2 regions of the Streptomyces sp. NPDC057682 genome follow, and region 1 is predicted to be linked to the other one. Evidence: riboswitches for the same ligand, from Rfam matches in the RefSeq annotation. Region 1 holds a riboswitch; the other holds the start of a gene.

Region 1 (4,744 bases):
AGTGCGGCTGGAGGGCCACGTACCGGGCGAGGCCCTCGCGCTCGGAGAACTCCAGCGAGGCGCGCAGCCGCTCCGGGCTGATGTTGGAGGCGGCGATCTCGCGGACCTTGCCCTCCTTCACCAGCTGGTCGAGCGCGGTGATGATCTCCTCGACCGGGACGGTCTCGTCGTCGAAGTGCGTGTAGTAGAGGTCGATGTGGTCGGTGCCGAGCCGGCGCAGCGACTCCTCCGCACCGGCCTTGATGGTGGCGGCGGAGAGGCCCTTGTAGTCGGGGTGGGCACCGACCTTCGTCGCCACGACCACGTCGTCGCGGTTGCCGCGCGCGGTGAGCCACTTGCCGATGATGGTCTCCGACTCGCCGCCGACGTTGCCGGGGATCCAGGACGAGTAGGTGTCGGCCGTGTCGATGAAGTTGCCGCCACCGGCCGTGTAGGCGTCGAGCACGGCGAAGGACTGCGTCTCGTCGGCCGTCCAGCCGAAGACGTTGCCGCCGAGGGAGAGCGGGAAGACCTGGAGACCGGAGGTGCCGAGGGGGCGAAGAGAAGTCATGGGGAGAACAACCCTCCCCACCCGGGCCGCTATTCCGTGCCCGGTACACGGGAATACCCGGAAGCCCCCGGGCGCGGGCAGACCGGCAGCCCTGACGTCGGGGGGTCAGCGTCAGGGCTGCCGGGGTTTCTCAGAGCGCCTAGGGCGGCTGTCAGACGGTCAGACCGCGGGCGTTCAGCCAGGCCATGGGGTCGACGCCGGTGCCGTCCGCGGTGTGGACCTCCAGGTGGAGGTGCGGGCCCGTCACGTTGCCGGTCGCGCCGACGTTGCCGATGACGTCCCCGGTGGTGACCTTCTGGCCGACGCTGACACCGATCGAGGACTGGTGGCAGAACCACAGCTCGGTGCCGTCCTCCAGCTCCAGGACGGTGCGGTAGCCGTAGGACCCGGACCAGCCGGCCGACTTGACGGTGCCGGTGTGGATGGCCTTGATCGGGGTGCCCGTCGGGGCGGCGAAGTCGAGGCCCGTGTGGTAGCCGGAGGACCACATCGAACCGGCCTCGCCGTAGGTCGAGGTGATCGTGTACGAGGAGGTGGGGATGGCGTAGCTCGCGGCGAGCTTGGCCAGCCGCAGGGCCTCCGCCTTCTTCGCCGCCTCCTCGGCCGCCTTCTTCTTCTCGGCGGCGAGCTGGGCCTCGGCGGCGTCCTGCTTCTTCTTGGCCTCGGCCGCCGCCTTCTCGGCCGCGGCCTTCTCCTCGGCGGCCTTCGCCTCGGCGGCGGCCGCGTCCTGCTGCTGTTCGGCCTGCTGGAGGATGCGGGCGCGCAGCGCCTCACCGGCGTCGGTGGTGCCCTGCTCGGCCTCGGCGGTGGTCACACCGGCGGAGGTCAGCGGGGCGGCGGCGATGGCCGCCTCGGCCTTCTCCTCGGGGGACTCGGCCTTGTCGGACGAGAAGAGCGCGCCCACTCCGGGCAGCGACTTGGCGGCCGGAAGGTTGTCCGCGATGGAATCGGGAAGAGAAATGGAGACCGGCGGCTTGCTCTGGGCGGTGGCCATGCCCCCCGCTCCGACGGCCGCGATGACACCGACACCGAGGACGGTGGAGCTGCGGGCCAGACCGTTGCGCTGCTTGGCGACGCGGTGCCTGCCGCGTACGGGACGGATGGACTCCTCGGTGGGATTCCACTCCTCCCAGGCCTGATCGGACCCGGCCTCCTCGGCACGGAAGCCGGCCGCGAAGCCGTCGCCCCGATCGATCCCGCGCTCGGGCGCGAAGTCGTTGCCGTAGTCGTACCCGAAGCGGGAAGAGCCTTCGGGGGCAGGCTTGTTGGACGCCACGGAGGCGCACTCCTTTCCTTCCTTCTCGCCTACCGGGTTAGCTGACGGGTTCGGAGCAGGAAGGTCTCCTACGGGTTCCTCCGCCTCGACAGGCGAGACAGAGATGCCCGATTCACCCCATGTAGGTGGTTCCCCGGTTCCCTTGCGGAATTCGGCGCTCGCGCACGGTGCCGCCACTGACGGCGGTTGTGACAACCGCGCTGCGTTATCGAACGTTAATAGACAGGCGGGCTCGATTCCAAGCTGTTCCCCTTGATCGTTCCCGTCCTTGGCCTGGACTTTACGGGACACAACCGGGTGGAATCGGGCGAGTTCACCGCCCCTCGACGGCCACCCGGTTTCTGACAGTGCGTCAAATGTTATGCGGAGTGGGGTCTCTCGGTCACGGTCCGTGGCCCCGCTCGTCGCCCCTGCCGACGATCTTCACCGTCCTGCGCCGGTCGGGCTGCCCCTCGGCGGGCCGGGCGACGGCCAGGAGCGCCATGTCGTCCGTCGTCTCCCCGCCCGTGTGCAGCCGCACGTCCTCGGTGAGCGCCGTCAGCAGTTCCTCGGGTCCGGGGAAGATCCGCCCGCGCAGCCGGGCGGCGGGGTCGTAGAAGACCCCTGCGGCATCACGGGCCTCGGAGAGGCCGTCCGTGTAGAAGAGGAGCATCGCCCCGGCCGGCAGCTCCCACTCGTCGGTCCGGTCCGGCCACGTCCCGAGGTCCAGCCCGAGGGGCAGCGCGGGCACCGAGGGCGTCAGCACCTCCAGCGCCCCGTCGGCGTGCAGCAGCAGGGGATCGGGGTGGCCCCGGTTGACGATGCGCACCCGGCCCGCCCCCGGCGGGATCTCGGCCAGGACGGCGGTGATGAACCCCTCGAAGGCGTCGAGGCCCCCGCGCGCGTCCGCCTCCCGGGCCAGCGCCCGCTCCAGCCGCACCGCCACCCCCGCCGGGCCGTCCTCCTGCTCGGCGGCCTCCCGGAAGCAGCCGATGGCCACCGCCACCGCCCCGACCGCGTCCAGCCCCTTGCCCCGTACGTCCCCGACCAGCAACCGCACCCCGTGCGGGCTGTCCGCCACCGAGAACAGGTCGCCGCCGATGTACGCGTCCGCCTGCGCCGCCTCGTACCGCGCGGCGACCCGCAGCCCTCCGATGCGCTCGGCCGGGGTCGGCAGCACGGCGCGCATGGCGGTCTCCGCGATGACCCGGGCGGAGGCCAGCTGCTCGTTGCTCCGCCGGACGACTCCGTTGATCACGACGGCGAGGACGGAGACGGTGAGGACGGTGAGCAGTTCGATGACGATCACGGGACCGGGCAGGTCCTGGTGCTGGATCCGCAGGAGAAACAGGGCCAGCAGGGCGGCGGCGCCCGTCCGGATGGTGCTTACCCGCGAGAAGAACGGGGCGGCGATCAGCGGAGCGGCGGCGAACAGCGGGATCGCGGTGTACCGGGGCGGGGTCAACGCGTCGGACAGCACACCGCCGATGATCATCAGCGCGGGAAGCGCGCGGACGAACCGGCGGGCCGTGATGCCCCCGGCCGGCCCCGCCCCCCGCTGCTCCCGCGTCCCCACCTGTCTGGCCTCCTGCCCGGCGCCTCCATGGCCACGGCCGGTGCCGCACCACCGCCGCCCCCAGGTTTCCCCGGGCGGGAGCGCGGGGCGAACGCTCATCGGCAAATGGGGGAAGAGAGCGCGGGCCACCGGGCCCCGCACACGCATCAGGCCCGGCACGCTGCATGCGTGCCGGGCCTGATGTTTCAGTAGCGGGGACAGGATTTGAACCTGCGACCTCTGGGTTATGAGCCCAGCGAGCTACCGAGCTGCTCCACCCCGCGTCGGTGAACACAACTCTACGCCATCCCCGGCGCACCTGTGACCACTCACCCCGTTCACCCCCTCCGCACCCCCCGTGCACACGCGCCCCGCCCCCTTCTCCCTACGCGCCGGAGTGCGCTCCACCTGCACGTCCTGCGCGCACCAACACCCCATGCCGCCAAGGGAGTAGAAACCAGCCATCCCGAACACACGCCCTCTCGGCCACCCTTGGAGAGCGGAATCAGGGCCTCCCGGCGGCACGCGCGGGTGCAGGCCGACCGTCGGTCCGTCAAGGTGTGGAAAGCGAGAAGGTGTTGCAAGGAACACGTGTTCTGCCGCAAGGTAACTGCTGCATCCCCCGGTCCGGTGGGCTGCCCGTGCGAGCAGGCCGCCGACCGCGCATGTCATCGCGCCCGGACGCCTCTCCCGGCCTCGCGTCGCAACCCGTCTGGAGGGCCCTCGACGATGACCGCTCCGCTCACCTCTGACCACGCCCCCGCTTCCCCGGCCGCCCCGGCCTCCCCCGTACGCGCCGCCGCCACGGGCGGACTCATCGGCGGCGTCATGGGCGCGGTGATGAGCGCGGTCGTGAACTACTTCGCGATCGGCCTGCCGGGCAGCGAGTCCGTCAACGCGGTCAACCACGCGATATCCGGCCTGATCAGCGGCTTCATCGCGGGCTTCATCGGCATCATGACCCACAGCAGGAAGACGGCGGCGGAGGCCGCGGCGCCCGCCGCCCAGGCCGCGCCCGCCACCCAGGCGGCGCCGGCGGCCGAGCCCGAGGCGTCCCCGGAGCCCGCGGCATCCGCCGGGTCCGAGGAGCCCGCGAAGGCCGAGGCGTCCACCGAGTCCGCCGAGTCCGCCGAGTCCGAGGATTCCTCGAACGCCGAGGAGCCCGCGAAGGCCGCCTCCGTACCGGAGAAGTAGCCGCCGCCCTCCGGCGCCGCGCCGCACAGCCCCTCGCCCGGCCCCTCCCTCTCCCCCGCACGGCGGAAGGGGGACCACACCAACGGGCGAGGGGCTGAATGCGGTGATATGACTGATTTCAGTTTCAGCCATTTCGACGCTGCGCCAGGAGTGGACGATGGACGACTACCCCCTGCTCAACCTGTTCTGG
Region 2 (4,744 bases), on a different contig from region 1:
CGGCGACAGCGCGCACTTCGACTCGCTCACCCCGCACCGGATCACGGCCGCGGGCCGCGAGGGTGCCGAACTGCTCTTCGTCCACACCCTGCTGCAGAGCCCCGCCGCCGAGTTGTGTCTCGGCGGCGCCGTCCACCGTCCCTGAGGCACCGTCCCGCCACCGGCCCCCGGGCCGGCAGAGAGGAACCGTCATGTCGGATTCCGAGAACTACGACCCGCTCACCCCGGCGCGGACCAAGAACTACGACCCGCAGGAGAAGAAGATGCCCCGCGGGCTCGTCATCAGGCTCTTCGCCTATCTGGTGGCCGGGCACGTCATCGCGGGTTTCCTCTACCTGCTCTTCGCCGTGGGGATGCACAACCAGTAGCGGTCAGGTGTGCCCCCGCCGGGCGGGGGGACCCCGCCTGTGGTCAGACCCCGTCGAGCAGCCGCTCGCGCAGTCGCTCGCGCGTCGGCGGGGCGAGCTTCAGCCCGTCGGCGAGGTAGCGGTCGGTGCCGCCCCAGGTGGAGTCGATCGTGTCGAAGGCCGCGGCCAGGTAGTCGCGGTGGGCGCCGAAGAGCGGGTTGAGCAGTTCCATCACCTCGGGCGAGGTGCCGGCCGGTGAGGTGTCGCTGCGGCGGACCCGGTAGCGGCGGTGGGCGTCGTTGGACTTCAGGTAGTCGGCCTCGATGGCGTCGCGCTCGACGCCGACCGCGAGCAGGGCCACGGCGATCGAGAGCCCCGCCCGGTCCTTGCCCGCCGCGCAGTGCATCAGCGCCGGCACGCTGTCCTCGGCGAGGGCGTGCAGCACCCGGCTGTGCTCGGCCGTGCGGTCCAGGATGGTCCGGCGGTACGAGGCGATCATGCGGTCGGCGCCCTTGCCGTCGGCCAGGATCGACCGCAGCTCGGACATGTTCCCGTCGCGGACCATCCGCCAGAACTCGGCTCCGTCCGCGGGGTCGCTGAGCGGGATGCTCACATTGCGCACGCCCGGCAGCTCCACGTCCCGTCCGTCGAGCTTGTGGTCGGCGCTGTTGCGGAAGTCGAAGACCGTGTGCAGGCCGAGGCCCGAGAGAAAGGCGGCGTCCTCGGGGGTCGCGTGCGCCAGATGACCGCTGCGGTAGAGCCGTCCGAAACGCACCCGGCGCCCGTCGGCGGCGGGGAGCCCGCCCACGTCCCGGAAGTTGCGGACCCCGGTCAGCTCGGGCTCCGTCGGCGGGGTCTGCGGCAGCTGCTGCGTCACGTTCACTCCTGGAGGCTCGGTCGCCGGCGCGGGTCGCCGGGGCGTTCACTTCCGTGACGATACGACATTGTTTCGTCGGGCAATCATCTCGGCGTCCGCCTTCTTCCGCGCTTGTGGCGGGTGCCCGGAGGCACCGCGCGGGCCGGATCGGAAGGCCGGCCGTACCCGCGGAGTACCGGTCCGGGAGGGGCGATGGCCATGACATGTCCGATTTGGTGTATTTGGTCGAACGTGCCCTGATTGCACGGGAGATGGCCGGGCCCTCGTGAGCGGGATCATATCCGTGACGGTGTGTGGTGGCGCGGCCGTGGGGTATTCCCCGGCACCTCGCGGAAAGCCAAGATCCGTAATCCACGGAGGGTGACCGGAATTCCGTGTCGGGATTCGGGCGTGGAATCCGCCGCGGAAGCGATGGCTTGTTTCCGCCGTCCCGGCTCGCTTACGTTCCATGTCAATCCGGACGGACCGCCTAATCCTGCCGCCGACCGGAATTCGCACTCACTCACCGCGTGGCAGGAGCGGGGGAACCAGGTAGGCCGCCGTCCGGGAATTCCCGACGGCTCGGGGTGAAGTCGCGCCCGGCGCGACCGGACATCTCCAGTCCGAACCCGACAGCTCACCTCGCAGGCGCCGGAGAGGAAATCCTTCATGCCCATCTCGGGTAAGCACCGCCGTCCCAAGTCCAGCACCATCGCCCGCGGCGTCGTCGTCGCCAGCGCCGGCGGAGCCGTCATCGCCCTCCCGCTGCTCGGTGCCACCGGTGCCAGTGCCGCGGAGCAGACCGCTCCCGCCGCGAAGACGGCCGCCGCCGCGCACGCCACCCCGGCCAAGCCGGTCGCCGCCCACCAGGCCGGCACCACCACCTACTCCGTGGTCTCCGGCGACTACCTCTCGAAGATCGCCGCCGAGCACCACGTCAAGGGCGGCTGGCAGAAGCTGTACCAGGACAACCGCGAGGTCGTCGGCGAGAACCCGAGCCTGATCTTCCCGGGGATGAAGCTGACCCTCGGTGCGAAGAGCTGGGGCCACTCCGCCGGTGCGTCCGCCGCCGCGAAGGCCCCCGCCGCGAAGACCCCGGCCAAGGCCCCGGCCGCCGCCGAGTCCAAGGCCCCCGCGACCAAGGCCCCGGCGTCGTCCGGCTCCTCGGACGCCCAGGAGAGCACCGCCCCGGCCACCCAGAGCAACGACTCGGGTTACGTCCACCCGGTCCCGGGCAACCACACCACCGCCTACCGCGCCTCCGGCTCCAACTGGTCCAGCGGCAGCCACACCGGTATCGACTTCCCCGTCTCCACCGGCACCAGCGTGAAGGCCATCACCTCCGGCACCGTCGTCACCGCCGGCTGGGGCGGCGCGTACGGCAACCAGGTCGTCATCAAGCACGCCGACGGCCACTACTCCCAGTACGGCCACATGTCCTCGCTCTCCGTCTCGGCGGGCCAGACCGTGACCGCGGGCCAGCAGGTCGGCCTCTCCGGCTCCACCGGCAACGCCACCGGCCCGCACCTCCACTTCGAGGTCCGCACGGGCCCGGAGTACGGCTCGGACATCGACCCGATCGCCTACCTGGCGTCGCACGGGATCAACGTCTGATTCCCCTGGCAGTAGGGGTCCGGTGAACCGGACCCGGCAATAAGCAGAGGGACGGTGCGCGGCGGCGCACCGTCCCTCTGCTTATTCCCCCTTTACCAAAACCTGACCGGGTGGTCTATCTCACCACCCGTCAACCCCTTATTACGGTCGCGTAGGTCACATTCGGCGGTGCAGGATATGCCCTTGTGGCAGACGATTCGAACAACATCAAGCAGGGCGCCGGACGACGACAGGGCGCCATCGAGTCGTACGCGGCGATTGGCGACAGCTTCACCGAGGGCGTCGGCGACCCCGGCCCCGACGGAACCTTCGTCGGCTGGGCGGACCGCTTCGCGGTCCTCCTCGCGGACCAGCTCCCGGACCAGTTCCCCGACCCCGGAACGGCCCACGGGAACTTCCGTTACGCCAATCTCGCCGTACGAGGACGCCTCCTCGACCAGATCGTCGAGGAGCAGGTGCCGCGCGCCAAGGAACTCGCCCCCGACCTGGTGAGCTTCTGTGCCGGCGGCAACGACATCATCCGGCCGGGCACCGACCCGGACGACGTGGCCGAGCGCTTCGAGCGCGCGGTCGCCGATCTGACCGGCGCGGTCGGCACCGTGATGGTGACCACCGGCTTCGACACCCGCGGGGTACCGGTCCTGCGCCATCTGCGCGGCAAGATCGCCACGTACACCGCCCATGTGCGGGCCATCGCCGACCGCTACGACTGCCCGGTGCTCGACCTGTGGTCGCTGCGCTCGGTCCAGGACCGGCGGGCCTGGGACGACGACCGGCTGCACCTCTCGGCCGAGGGGCACACGCGGGTCGCCCTGCGCGCCGCCCAGGTCCTCGGCTACGAGGTGCCCGCCGACCCGGACCAGGCCTGGCCGCCGCAGGACCCGCGCGGCACGCTCGAAGTGCGCCGGGACGACATCCACTGGGCGCGCGAATACCTCGTGCCGTGGATCGGCCGACGGCTGCGCGGCGAGTCCTCCGGCGACCACGTCGAGGCCAAGCGCCCCGATCTGCTGCCGCTCTGACCGGCCCCGCTGTCCTCAGTCGCCCAGGGCCGGCACCCCGGCCGGGGGGACGGGGGACAGCGGCAGGAGCCGGGACGGCGGCACCGCCGGAACGCGTTCCAGCACCCCGCCCGCGAAGACGTCGTACAGGGGCAGCGTCTCCAGATGGACGTACCCGATGTGGCAGTCGCACACCGCCCGCGGACAGGCACGGGGCCGCAGCGCCGCCCGGTAGCTCCCGTCGTACAGGTTGCCCAGCTCCGCGCGGACGAAGTGGCAGCGGCGCACCGTCCCCTCGCCGTCGACCGAGATCACCGACTCACCGGTCCGGCAGGGCAGCCCGGCCGAGCGGTGCGGATGGCGGCTGTACGGGAACAGCGGATCGATCTCGGTCCACCGCCCGGCCTCCTCGTCCGTGTAGGTCACGCCCTCGGCGGCGTTGATCCAGAGATAGACCTCCTCGGGCAGCGCCGCGCGCAGCCGCCGCGCCTCGACCAGATGCCCGTCGAGCCCCACCACCCCCACGCTGTAACGGATCCCCAGCGCCCCCAGCTCCTCGCAGCGGCCCAGGAACCGTTCGTACGGCGTCTGCCCCGGGTGGTACGTGCACCACAGCGCGATCTTCTCGCGGCCCGCCGCGCCCGCCTCGGCCAGCCAGCGCGTACGGCCGCCGAGGTTGGTCTGGATCGCGACCCGGCGCACCTGCGGCAGCCCGGCCAGCTCGACCATCGCCCGGCGGTACCAGGACCGCACCAGCCCCTCGCCCCATGGAGTGAAGAGCACCGAGATCCGGTCCCCGGTCTGCTCCGCCACCCAGGCGGTGAACCGCTCCAGCGCGGCCCGGTCCGCCCGCAGCTGCTCCCGGCTGTCGCGGCGCTTGGCGAACGGGCAGTACGGGCAGTCGTAGTCGCACGAGGCCAGCGGGC

Evidence for each region. Region 1 has a riboswitch for cyclic di-AMP ahead of ACFVDM_RS02760 (M23 family metallopeptidase). Riboswitches for the same ligand answer to the same signal wherever they lie in the genome.
Region 2: it holds a riboswitch for cyclic di-AMP, as region 1 does, so the genes downstream of both, ACFVDM_RS14435 (peptidoglycan DD-metalloendopeptidase family protein) here and ACFVDM_RS02760 (M23 family metallopeptidase) in region 1, are expected to answer to the same signal.

What each region holds. Positions count from the first base shown of each region.
Region 1 covers NZ_JBHVIN010000001.1:641,113-645,856, reverse strand. The annotation lists gene ACFVDM_RS02765 (aldo/keto reductase) at 1-550, opposite strand, end outside; gene ACFVDM_RS02760 (M23 family metallopeptidase) at 702-1,826, opposite strand; cyclic di-AMP (ydaO/yuaA leader) riboswitch at 1,838-1,993, opposite strand; gene ACFVDM_RS02755 (PP2C family protein-serine/threonine phosphatase) at 2,209-3,381, opposite strand; tRNA gene ACFVDM_RS02750 (tRNA-Met) at 3,571-3,644, opposite strand; gene ACFVDM_RS02745 (hypothetical protein) at 4,090-4,554, shown strand; gene ACFVDM_RS02740 (SHOCT domain-containing protein) at 4,712-4,744, shown strand, end outside.
Region 2 covers NZ_JBHVIN010000007.1:33,398-38,141, reverse strand. The annotation lists gene ACFVDM_RS14450 (helix-turn-helix domain-containing protein) at 1-145, shown strand, start outside; gene ACFVDM_RS14445 (DUF6126 family protein) at 192-368, shown strand; gene ACFVDM_RS14440 (tyrosine-protein phosphatase) at 412-1,224, opposite strand; cyclic di-AMP (ydaO/yuaA leader) riboswitch at 1,714-1,867, shown strand; gene ACFVDM_RS14435 (peptidoglycan DD-metalloendopeptidase family protein) at 1,873-2,817, shown strand; gene ACFVDM_RS14430 (SGNH/GDSL hydrolase family protein) at 3,003-3,839, shown strand; gene ACFVDM_RS14425 (STM4011 family radical SAM protein) at 3,855-4,744, opposite strand, start outside.